Regions from separate parts of the Faecalibacterium sp. BIOML-A1 genome, predicted to be linked through region 1. Evidence: a T-box and tRNA genes for the amino acid it is inferred to sense, from the RefSeq annotation. Region 1 holds a T-box; the other holds one or more tRNA genes.
What was found. A T-box is a leader RNA that pairs with one kind of tRNA and senses whether it is charged. The one in region 1 lies ahead of pheS (phenylalanine--tRNA ligase subunit alpha), so its partner is inferred to be a tRNA-Phe.
Positions count from the first base shown of each region.

Region 1 (5,050 bases):
TATTCATGTCGGCGGTCGATCAGCAGGCGATGTATGAGGGACGCAAGGCAACAAAACAAATCGCGGACCTTGTGGCCGGTGAGCTGGTGGCAGAGGGCTATTATGATTTGCCGGAAAAACTGCCAGTGATGCTGGTAGGCCGCCCCAGTGCAAGCCCACTGTTCCGGACACACATCATCTATTGGGATGCGAACGACTACGCACAGGTGGGCCTTTTCGAAAAAGAAAATGCCGCCACAATGCGCTACTCATGGAATGCGGTGTTTCGTGACCTCACACCGATGCAGCTGGAGCTGTGCAGTGATGAGGTATATGACGAACTGATCCGGACAGAAGAAATCAAACGAATGCCGACATTCCCTGAGAAAGGCTCCATGCAGGAAATGGACGGCGTATATGTGATCAAAATTTCAGAGGATTATCTGATCGATGAATAACAAATGAGCCTGAGAACATAAAACGGGACAGATGGAGAAAATAACGATGAAAGAAAAAATCGATGTACAGAAACCGGACGACCTTGGGCTGGATATATCGGATCTAAGATATTTTCTGGTGATGCTGCTGTTTTCGGCGGTAGTGTTTTTCCTGCTGATCAGCCAGCGGCTGACCAATACATTTGACGGATTGTGGAACAATACATGGTTCTTCGGCGGCTATTGGCAGGTAGTCACGGGCCGATGGCTCTGGCCGGTGATCGATGCGCTGCGGTTTGGCATCCAGACGGAACCTTTCAATTCATTGCTGACGCTTTCCATGTCGGCGCTGGCGGTTACCCTGCTTCGGAAGTTTTTTACAGAGAAGGATTCTGTCGTGACCTATCTGGCGGGTATGGCTGTTCTGGCCAGCACGGTCACTGGAATACAGCTGTCATATCGGTTTCAGTCGCCGGTGTTTGGCTGCTCATTTTTGTTTTCTGTTCTGGCGGCAGAGCGTGTGGTTCGTGCCGCAGATTTTAGAAAAGCGGTCGTACAGGGAGCACTGCTTCTGGTCATGAGCCTTGCGTGCTATCAGACGAGCCTTGATAACTTTTGTCTGCTCCTGCTGACATATCTTCTGCTGCTTCTGTTCCGCAATGTGGACAGAGAAAAGGTCCATGCCAACATTGGAAGAAGTCTTTGCAGCGCAGCTGCAGGAATGGTTTTGTATTTCCTGCTCACAAAGCTGATCGTATGGGCATGTGGATGGCAGATGGCAAGTTATAATGGAGGAGCGGATGTTTCGGTACTTTCTATACTGAAAAATCTGCCCAATGCCATTGCAGAGACCTACCAACTGTTTGGAGCTTACTTTTTTCAGAATTACTATCGGCATAACATTCTGCAGCCGGTGGGCTTTTTTGTTTTGGTATTTCTGGCGCTGAGCAGCGGACTGCTGAACCGCTTCAGAAAAATGCTTCACCGGAAAAATTGGGAATATATCCTTCTGGGAGTGGCAGCGCTGATCGTTTTGCCCATCATGTGCAATGCCATCATGCTGATCACAAGCGAGGCGGTCTGGCTTTTGCAGATGGGCGAAGGATTGAATCTGTTCGTGCCGGTATGTCTGCTGCTGCTTGAAGGGACGCGCACAAATCAGCCTATGGTAAAAAAGTATGTACGTGCTGCCCGGACAGGGGCTGTAGTACTTGCGGTTTTGGTCGTCTATGGCAATGTCTGCTCTGCCGTGATCGATCAGGAAGCTATGTATGAGGGAAGAAAAACACTCAAGAGCATGTCGGATCACATTGCGGACGACCTGATGAGCAGCGGATATTTTGACGATAACGAGCAGCTGCCGGTACTGTTTGTGGGCAGACCCAGCTCGAACTCCAGTTTTATGAAGAGGGAGTATTACCTCTATGCAAATCCGTATGCGCAGATGGGCCGCTTCTGGCTGAACGATTACTCGGCCAGAGCGTCTTGGAAAGCGGTTTTCAGGGATATTACTCCGGCAAAACTCAAGCATTGCTCGGTGGAACAGTACGGGGAACTGTACAGCAGAACAGAGCTGGAACAGATGCCAGTCTATCCGCAGGAAGGATATATCCAGCAGATCGACGGTGTGGTCGTGGTAAAAATTTCAGATGATTACAAAGTTGATAAAGAGTTTGCGCCACTAATCGACCTGGGAGAATTGTTTCAGCTCATAATGGATGACATAAACGATTCATAATGGTTGCGGCTTTGTGAAAAAACCTCCACTGAACGCGATTTTTGCGGAAAGTAACTGCACAGCCCTTGCAAACTGTCCCGAAATGTGGTAACATAACTCTTGGTTATAAAACCTGAATACTCCCAAACGCAGCGACGGAGAGAGTAGGTCTGTACCGCACGGCAAAGAGAGAAGCTTCACCGGCTGAGAGGGCTTCCGTGTGCGGGCTGGCTGAAGTTCGCTCCTGAGCGGTCTGTGCGAAACAGCAGTAGTACAGAACGGCCACGCCCCGTTACGGCGTTCTGAGAGCCGCCCGGCATCTGTGCACGGGTGGAAACCGGGTGGTACCGCGGAGCTAAGAATCAACAGCTTCGTCCCTTTTGCCTGAGAAATCGGGCAGGGGACGGAGCTTTTTTGTTGCACTCCGCTCATCAACACGAAGAATAAAGGAGAGAACATCCATGCAAGCAATGATCGACGAGCTGGCAAAACAGGCCGCTGAAAGCCTTGGTCAGGTGTCCGGCAAGGAAACGCTGGCCTCCTTCTGGCAGGAGTACCTCAGCAAAAACGGCAAGATCCCTGCCCTGATGAAGAACCTGCGCACCGTTGCGCCGGAAGAGCGCCCCGCTATGGGCAAGATCATCAATGAACTCAAGGCAAAGGTTCAGGCAGATTACGACGCTGCTGCAGAACAGGTGAAGCAGGCAGAGCTTGCTGCCCGCAATGCTGCGGAGACGGTGGATATCACGCTGCCCGCCAAGACCCGCTCTGTGGGCGGTCTGCACCCGCTGACCCTGATCACCAACCAGATCATCGACGTGTTCTCCGGCATGGGCTTTTCGGTGGGTACCTTCCCGGAGATCGAGGACGATGACCACAACTTTACCCGCCTGAACGTGCCCAAGGATCACCCGGCACGCGACATGCAGGACACCTTCTACCTGTCGGAGGAGTTCCTGCTGCGTACCCAGACTTCCGGCGGCCAGATCCGCACCATGGACGTTCAGAAGCCGCCCATCAAGATCCTGATGCCCGGCCGTGTGTTCCGTTCCGACTCGGACGCTACCCACAGCCCCATGTTCCACCAGATGGAAGGTCTGGTGGTGGATAAGGGCATCACGCTGGGCGACCTGCAGGGCGCACTGAACACCTTCGTGCAGAAGCTGTTCGGCGCTGACACCCGCACCCGCCTGCGTCCCTCCTACTTCCCGTTCACCGAGCCCAGCGTGGAGGTGGACGTGAGCTGCTTCGAGTGCCACGGTAAGGGATGCCCGCTGTGCAAGCACACCGGTTGGATCGAGGTGCTGGGCGGCGGTGTCGTCAACCGCAAGGTGCTGGAGAACTGCAATATCGACCCGGACGAGTATTCCGGCTTCGCCTTCGGCATCGGCATCGAGCGTATCGCCATGTTGAAGTATGGCATCAACAACATCGGCCTGATGTTCGAGAACAACCTGCAGTTCCTCAAGCAGTTCCACGAATAAGAGGGGAGAGAAGAGACAATGAAAGTACCTTTCAGCTGGTTAAAAGAATTTGTAGATATCGACGTTACTGCGCAGGAACTGGAGGAAAAGCTCTTCTCCTGCGGCTTTGAGGTCGAAGAGCTGATCCCGCTGGATGCCGGCATCAGCAAGGTGGTCGTCGGCAAGATCGTGGAGATGGAAAAGCAGGAGGGCACCCACCTGACCAAGTGTGTGGTGGACTGCGGAGACTACGGCCACGACATCCGCATCAGCACCGGTGCCGCCAACATGAAGCTGGGCGACTGCGTGCCCGCGGCTCTGGATGGCTCCACCCTGCCCGGCGGCATCAAGATCAAGGCCCGCAAGATGCAGGGCGTGGAGTCCAACGGTATGCTGTGCTCCGGCGAAGAGCTGGGCCTGAACGATGACCTGTTCCCGGGCTCTGAGGTCTACGGCCTGCTCATTCTGCCCGAGGACTCTGTCCCCGGCACCGATATTGCGCCGGTGGTGGGTCTGGACGACTATATCTTTGATATCTCCATCACCGCCAACCGCCCGGACTGCCAGTCCGTTCTGGGCATCGCCCGCGAGGTGGCTGCCGTTCTGGGCAAGCCCCTGCACATGCCCGCAATGGACTACAAGGCCGTCTGCGAGCCGGATGCGCCCATCACCGTCAAGGTGGAGGCTCCGGACCTGTGCCCCCGCTATATGGCACACTATGTGCGCAACATCCGCATGAGCGAGTCTCCCCGCTGGATGAAGCGCCATCTGGCTCTGTGCGGCCTGCGCTCCATCAGCAACGTGGTGGATATCACCAACCACACCCTGCTGGAAATGGGTCAGCCCATGCACGCCTTTGACCTGAACAAGGTCGCCGGCCGCACCATCGATGTGCGCCGCGCCCATGCGGGCGAAAAGATCGTCACGCTGGATGAGAAGGAGTTCACTCTGAACCCCAACAATCTGGTCATCTGCGATGCCGAAAAGCCGGTGGCACTTGCCGGCATCATGGGCGGCGCAAACTCCGGCATGGATGAGAACACCACCAGCCTGCTGTTTGAGTGTGCCACCTTTGCCCGCGACTGCGTGCGCAAGACCAGCCGCGCTCTGGGCCAGAACAGCGACTCCTCCGCCCGCTACGAGAAGGGTGTGGACCGCCACTCTCCTGAACTGGGCCTTGCCCGTGCCCTGCACCTGATCCAGGAGCTGGACTGCGGCGACATCACCACGCTGGAATATGACCTGACCGATGGCCGCCCGATGGAGCGCAAGCACATCGTTACCACTCCGGCTAAGATCTGCGGCGTGCTGGGCATCACCGTGCCGGATCAGACCATGATCGACATTCTGCAGCGTCTGGAGTTCACGGTGGATGTACAGGCCGATGGCAGCTGGGATGTGTCCGCACCCCTGTACCGCGAGGACGTGGAGAGCTTCCCGGATCTGGCCGAGGA
Region 1 covers NZ_WKZJ01000008.1:119,352-124,401, forward strand. The annotation lists gene GKG36_RS10070 (glucosyltransferase domain-containing protein) at 1-437, shown strand, start outside; gene GKG36_RS10075 (glucosyltransferase domain-containing protein) at 559-2,154, shown strand; T-box leader at 2,277-2,515, shown strand; gene pheS (phenylalanine--tRNA ligase subunit alpha) at 2,595-3,617, shown strand; gene pheT (phenylalanine--tRNA ligase subunit beta) at 3,636-5,050, shown strand, end outside.

Region 2 (5,050 bases), on a different contig from region 1:
AATCTCCTGATCGAGAAAATGGTAGAGGTCGCGCCGCTTTTTGCCGGTGATGCAGCGGGTTTTGACCGGGGTGCGGCCCGGCGGCAGCTCGTCCAGAATGGAGATGTCCAAATCGCCGTAGATGAGCAGGCCCAGCGTGCGGGGAATGGGCGTTGCGCTCATCACCAGCAGGTGCGGATTCGCGGCCTTTTCGGCCAGCATTCCGCGCTGCCGTACCCCAAAGCGGTGCTGCTCGTCGATCACGGCAAGACCAAGCCGGGCAAACTCTACGCCTTCGCTGAGGATGGCGTGGGTGCCCACCACAAGGTCGGCTTCGTCGTTCCGGATGGCGGCAAGGGTGGTGCGGCGTGCAGCGGCCTTCATGCCGCCGGTCAGCAGGGCCACCCGCATCCCGAAGGGGGCAAGCATCCGGTTCAGGCCTTCGGCGTGCTGGGTGGCCAGAATTTCCGTCGGGGCCAGCAGCGCGGCCTGATACCCCGCTCGGATGCAGGCCCAGATGGCGGCAGCCGCCACCAGCGTTTTGCCGCTGCCCACATCGCCCTGCAAAAGGCGGTTCATGGAAGTCTCGCCCGCCATGTCGGCCAGAATCTCGCTCACGGCCCGGCGCTGGGCTCCGGTGGGGGAAAAGGGCAGGCTGGCCCAGAACAGGGACGGGTCGGCAAGCTGCATGGGCGCACCGGTGGCAGCGGCACCCCGGTTTTTCATCCGGCCAATGCCCAGCTGCAAAACCAGAAGTTCTTCATAGATCAGCCGCCGCCGGGCTGCATAGGCCTGCTCTTCGGTGGCGGGGCAGTGGATGGCCCGCACGGCATCTGCCTTGGAGAGCAGACGGTATTTTGCCAGCATTTCCGGCGGAAGAGGGTCGGGCAGAAGCTCTGCATGGGGCAGCAGCTGCCGCACGCACTTGGCGATGGCATTGCTGGTCAGGCCCTCGGTCTGGGGGTAGACCGCTTCAAAGGGAGAAGCCTTGATCTGCTCAGCGGTGCGCACCTGCGGGTTGACCATCTGGCGGCGCAGCATCCCGCCGGTAACGATGCCTTGAAAATAGTATTCCTGCCCCAGCTGCAGCTTCTGGGCGGCATACGGATTATTGAACCATGTGATCTCCAGACTGGACACATCGTCCCCCGCAGTGATGCGCTCCATCCGCCGCCCGCCCGGCAGGATACGCCCGCCGGGTTTGGCGAACACCTCGGCCCTGACGACGCACTCCACATCGGTGGGCGCTTCGGCGATGGAATAGGGTTTGGTGAAGTCGATATATCTGCGCGGGTAGTGGCACAGCAGGTCGGCCAGCGTCACGATGCCCAGCTTCTCGAACCGCTCAGCGGTCTTGGGGCCAACGCCCTTCAGGTAGCGCACCGGCGTATCCGGGGTGAGGGTGGTATGGTTTTCGGCGGGCATGGCGTGTCAGCTCCTTTCCTGGATGCAATATAGCCATTGTAACACGGAGCGGCAGCGGATGCAAATGGCCCAAAAAGGAAAAACCGGCAGGACCTTTGCCTTTGGGCAGGAACTGTGGTACACTCGGAAGAAAAAGAGGGGAGAATATTTATGGAGATCCGTAAGGGGACCTTAAAGGACTTGGAGGCCATTGCAGCGGTGGAGGCGGCCTGCTTCCCGGCGGCAGAGGCGGCTACGGCAGAGGAGTTTGCCGGGCGGCTGCAGCAGTACGGCGATCATTTTTGGCTGCTGTGGGAGGGGGAAAGGCTGCTGGCCTTTGTGGACGGCTTTTGCACCGACTGGCCGGACCTGACCGATGAGATGTACGCCGACGCCTCCCTCCACCGGGAGAATGGTGCCTGGCAGATGATCTTTGGGGTAAACACCATCCCGGCCTGCCGCAGACAGGGGTACGCCGGGCAGCTGCTGCAGCAGGCCATTGCCGACGCCCGGGCCCAAGGCCGGAAGGGGCTGGTACTGACCTGCAAGGAGGCCCTGGTGCACTACTATGCAAAGTTCGGCTTTGTGAACGAGGGCGTTTCCGGCTCCACCCACGGGGGCGTGGTGTGGTACCAGATGCGGCTGAAGTTCTGAGGGGGACGATCTGGAATGGCCTACGCCTTGCTCCGGCCGTATTCAGCGGAAGAATAATTTTTAAGAGAGCAATGCCGGAGCGTCCGCGGAAGCTCCGGCATTGCATTTTCACTGGAGGGGGCGTAAAGGTAGACGGCATTTGCAGTGCCGCTTTCTGCGAAAGTGCGGCACTGCGGCAGACTTTTCGGCTTAGCTGCAAAGTGACCGGTTTCGCCAGAGGCTCTCCCTTTGAGGAAAGACTTCCCCCGCTCCGGGGGAAGATGTCACCGCAGGTGACAAAAGGGGGAGTCTGTCACCGTAGGTGACGGAGAGGGCGAGGAGGCTGATAGGGAACAGCGCAAAAACAAAAAATCCCGGGAACCGAAGTTCCCGGGATTCTTTTGGAGGTGACGACCAGATTTGAACTGGTGGATGAGGGTTTTGCAGACCCTTGCCTTACCACTTGGCCACGTCACCATATTTAGGAGTGGGATTCCACTCCTGTTGGAGCGGCCGACGAGGCTCGAACTCGCTACCTCCACCTTGGCAAGGTGGCGCTCTACCAGATGAGCTACGGCCGCATATTCGGTGCATTTTACCTTGCACCCATCATTTCTGATGCCCTGAAAACAAGTTTCAAAGTAGGTGAAAGCTTGCGCTTTCTTGGTGGCGACCCGGATCGGGCTCGAACCGACGACCCCCAGCGTGACAGGCTGGTGCTCTAACCAACTGAGCTACCGGGCCATATTGGAGCAACCGTTGCTGCTCCGTTATGGAGCGGCCGACGAGGCTCGAACTCGCTACCTCCACCTTGGCAAGGTGGCGCTCTACCAGATGAGCTACGGCCGCATATTGGAAACCCTGCTGGATTTCCTTAGCTGGTGCCTCCGATCGGAATCGAACCAATGACACGGGGATTTTCAGTCCCCTGCTCTACCGACTGAGCTACAGAGGCGCACCGGACGATGATTATTATACCTGAAATTTCGATTTTGTAAAGGGGTAAATCCAAATTTTTTTCAGAAAATTGAAACTTTCTTGATTTTGGTCGCTCCAGCGCGTAAAATAAGAATGACTTTTTCAACCTGCTTTCGGCACATCCGGCACAGGACGTGCTGTGTGCGGGCGCGCCAAACAGAAATTGACAAATTCAACAACCTATGGTTTAATGAAAATAAAATAATTCAGGCACTTTTGCCCTTTTTCTCTGCATATACCTATATTATAGTAAAAAAGGGCAGTGGCGTTTTATGATTTGACTACAGACGGCCCGCTTTTTTGCAAGAAAGGCCGGGCCGGGAGGAGCAGCATGGCAAAAAAACAGGAATATGGCAACGAGAGCATTACTTCTTTGAAGGGTGCCGACCGTGTGCGTAAGCGCCCGGCCGTTATCTTTGGCTCAGACGGCGTGGAGGGCTGCGCCCACTCCATCTTTGAGATCGTCTCCAACTCCATCGACGAAGCCCGCGACGGCCACGGCGATACCATCAACGTGACCCGCTGTAAGGATGGCAGCGTTATCGTTGAGGACTTTGGCCGCGGTATGCCCGTGGACTGGAACAACGGCGAGGGGCGCTACAATTGGGAGCTGTTGTTCTGCGAGATGTATGCAGGCGGCAAGTATGGCGAGGGTGAGGATAACTACGAGTTCAGCCTTGGCTTGAACGGTCTGGGCCTGTGCGCTACCCAGTATGCTTCTGCATGGATGACCGCCGATATCTACCGTGACGGATACCACTATCACCTTGATTTTAAAAAGGGCGAGAATGTGGGCGGCCTGCAGAAGGAAGCCTACAAGGGCCGCCGCACCGGCAGCATCATTCACTGGAAGCCGGACGACGAGGTGTTCACCGACATCGATGTGCCTGGCAGCTACTATAAGGATACCCTGCGCCGTCAAGCGGTGGTCAACGCAGGCCTGACCCTGAACTTCACCGATGAAAAGGAGAAAGACCCTGCCACTGGCAAGGCGTGGTACGAGAGCTGGTGCTATGAGCACGGCATCGCGGACTATGTGGCCGAGGTGGCAGGGGAGGATACCCTGACCCCGGTGTTCAGCTGCGAGAGTGAGGCTGTGGGCCGGGACCGCGAGGACCAGCCGGATTACAAGGTGCGCATGAGCGCGGCGTTCTGCTTCTCCAATAAGGTGCAGATGCTGGAATATTACCACAACTCTTCCTGGCTGGAGCACGGCGGCAGCCCGGAGCACGCGGTGCGCACCGCCTTTGTCTATCAGATCAACAAGTACCTGAAGGAAAAGAACCTCTATAAAAAAGGTGAGAGCGCCATTAGCTTTCAGGATGTGCAGGACTGCTTGGTGTATGTCTCGTCCAGTTTTTCCACCCGCACCAGCTACGAGAACCAGACCAAAAAGGCCATCACCAACAAATTCGTCTCGCAGGCTATGACCGACTTCCTCAAGCATTATCTGGAAGTGTATTTTCTGGAAAAGCCGGACGAGGCCCAGAAGATCTGCCAGCAGGTGCTGGTGAACAAGCAGAGCCGTGAGCATGCGGAAAAAACGCGCCAGAGCATCAAAAAAACCCTGTCCACCCAAATCGACCTTGCCAACCGGGTGCAGAAATTCGTGGACTGCCGCACCAAGGATGCATCCCGCCGCGAGCTGTATATCGTGGAGGGCGATTCCGCTATGGGTGCGGTCAAGTCCAGCCGCGACAGTGAATATCAGGCCATCATGCCCATCCGCGGCAAAATTTTGAACTGCCTGAAGGCCGACTATGCCCGCATCTTTAAATCGGATGTCATCGTGGATCTCATCAAGGTGATGGGCTGCGGCGTGGAACTGGGCGGCAAACACAACAAGGAGCTGGCCACCTTCAATCTCGATAATCTGCGGTTCAATAAAATCGTCATTTGTACCGATGCCGATGTGGACGGCTACCAAATCCGCACGCTGGTGCTCACCATGCTCTACCGCCTGACCCCGACCCTGATCGAGAAGGGCTATGTGTATATCGCAGAGTCGCCGTTGTATGAAATTACAACGAAAGACCGAACTTATTTCGCCTACACC
Region 2 covers NZ_WKZJ01000016.1:34,127-39,176, reverse strand. The annotation lists gene recG (ATP-dependent DNA helicase RecG) at 1-1,404, opposite strand, end outside; gene GKG36_RS13415 (GNAT family N-acetyltransferase) at 1,555-2,037, shown strand; tRNA gene GKG36_RS13410 (tRNA-Cys) at 2,419-2,493, opposite strand; tRNA gene GKG36_RS13405 (tRNA-Gly) at 2,522-2,597, opposite strand; tRNA gene GKG36_RS13400 (tRNA-Asp) at 2,684-2,760, opposite strand; tRNA gene GKG36_RS13395 (tRNA-Gly) at 2,790-2,865, opposite strand; tRNA gene GKG36_RS13390 (tRNA-Phe) at 2,896-2,971, opposite strand; gene GKG36_RS13385 (toprim domain-containing protein) at 3,326-5,050, shown strand, end outside.
Region 2: it encodes a tRNA-Phe, which carries the amino acid that the T-box ahead of pheS (phenylalanine--tRNA ligase subunit alpha) is inferred to sense. The anticodon was not compared.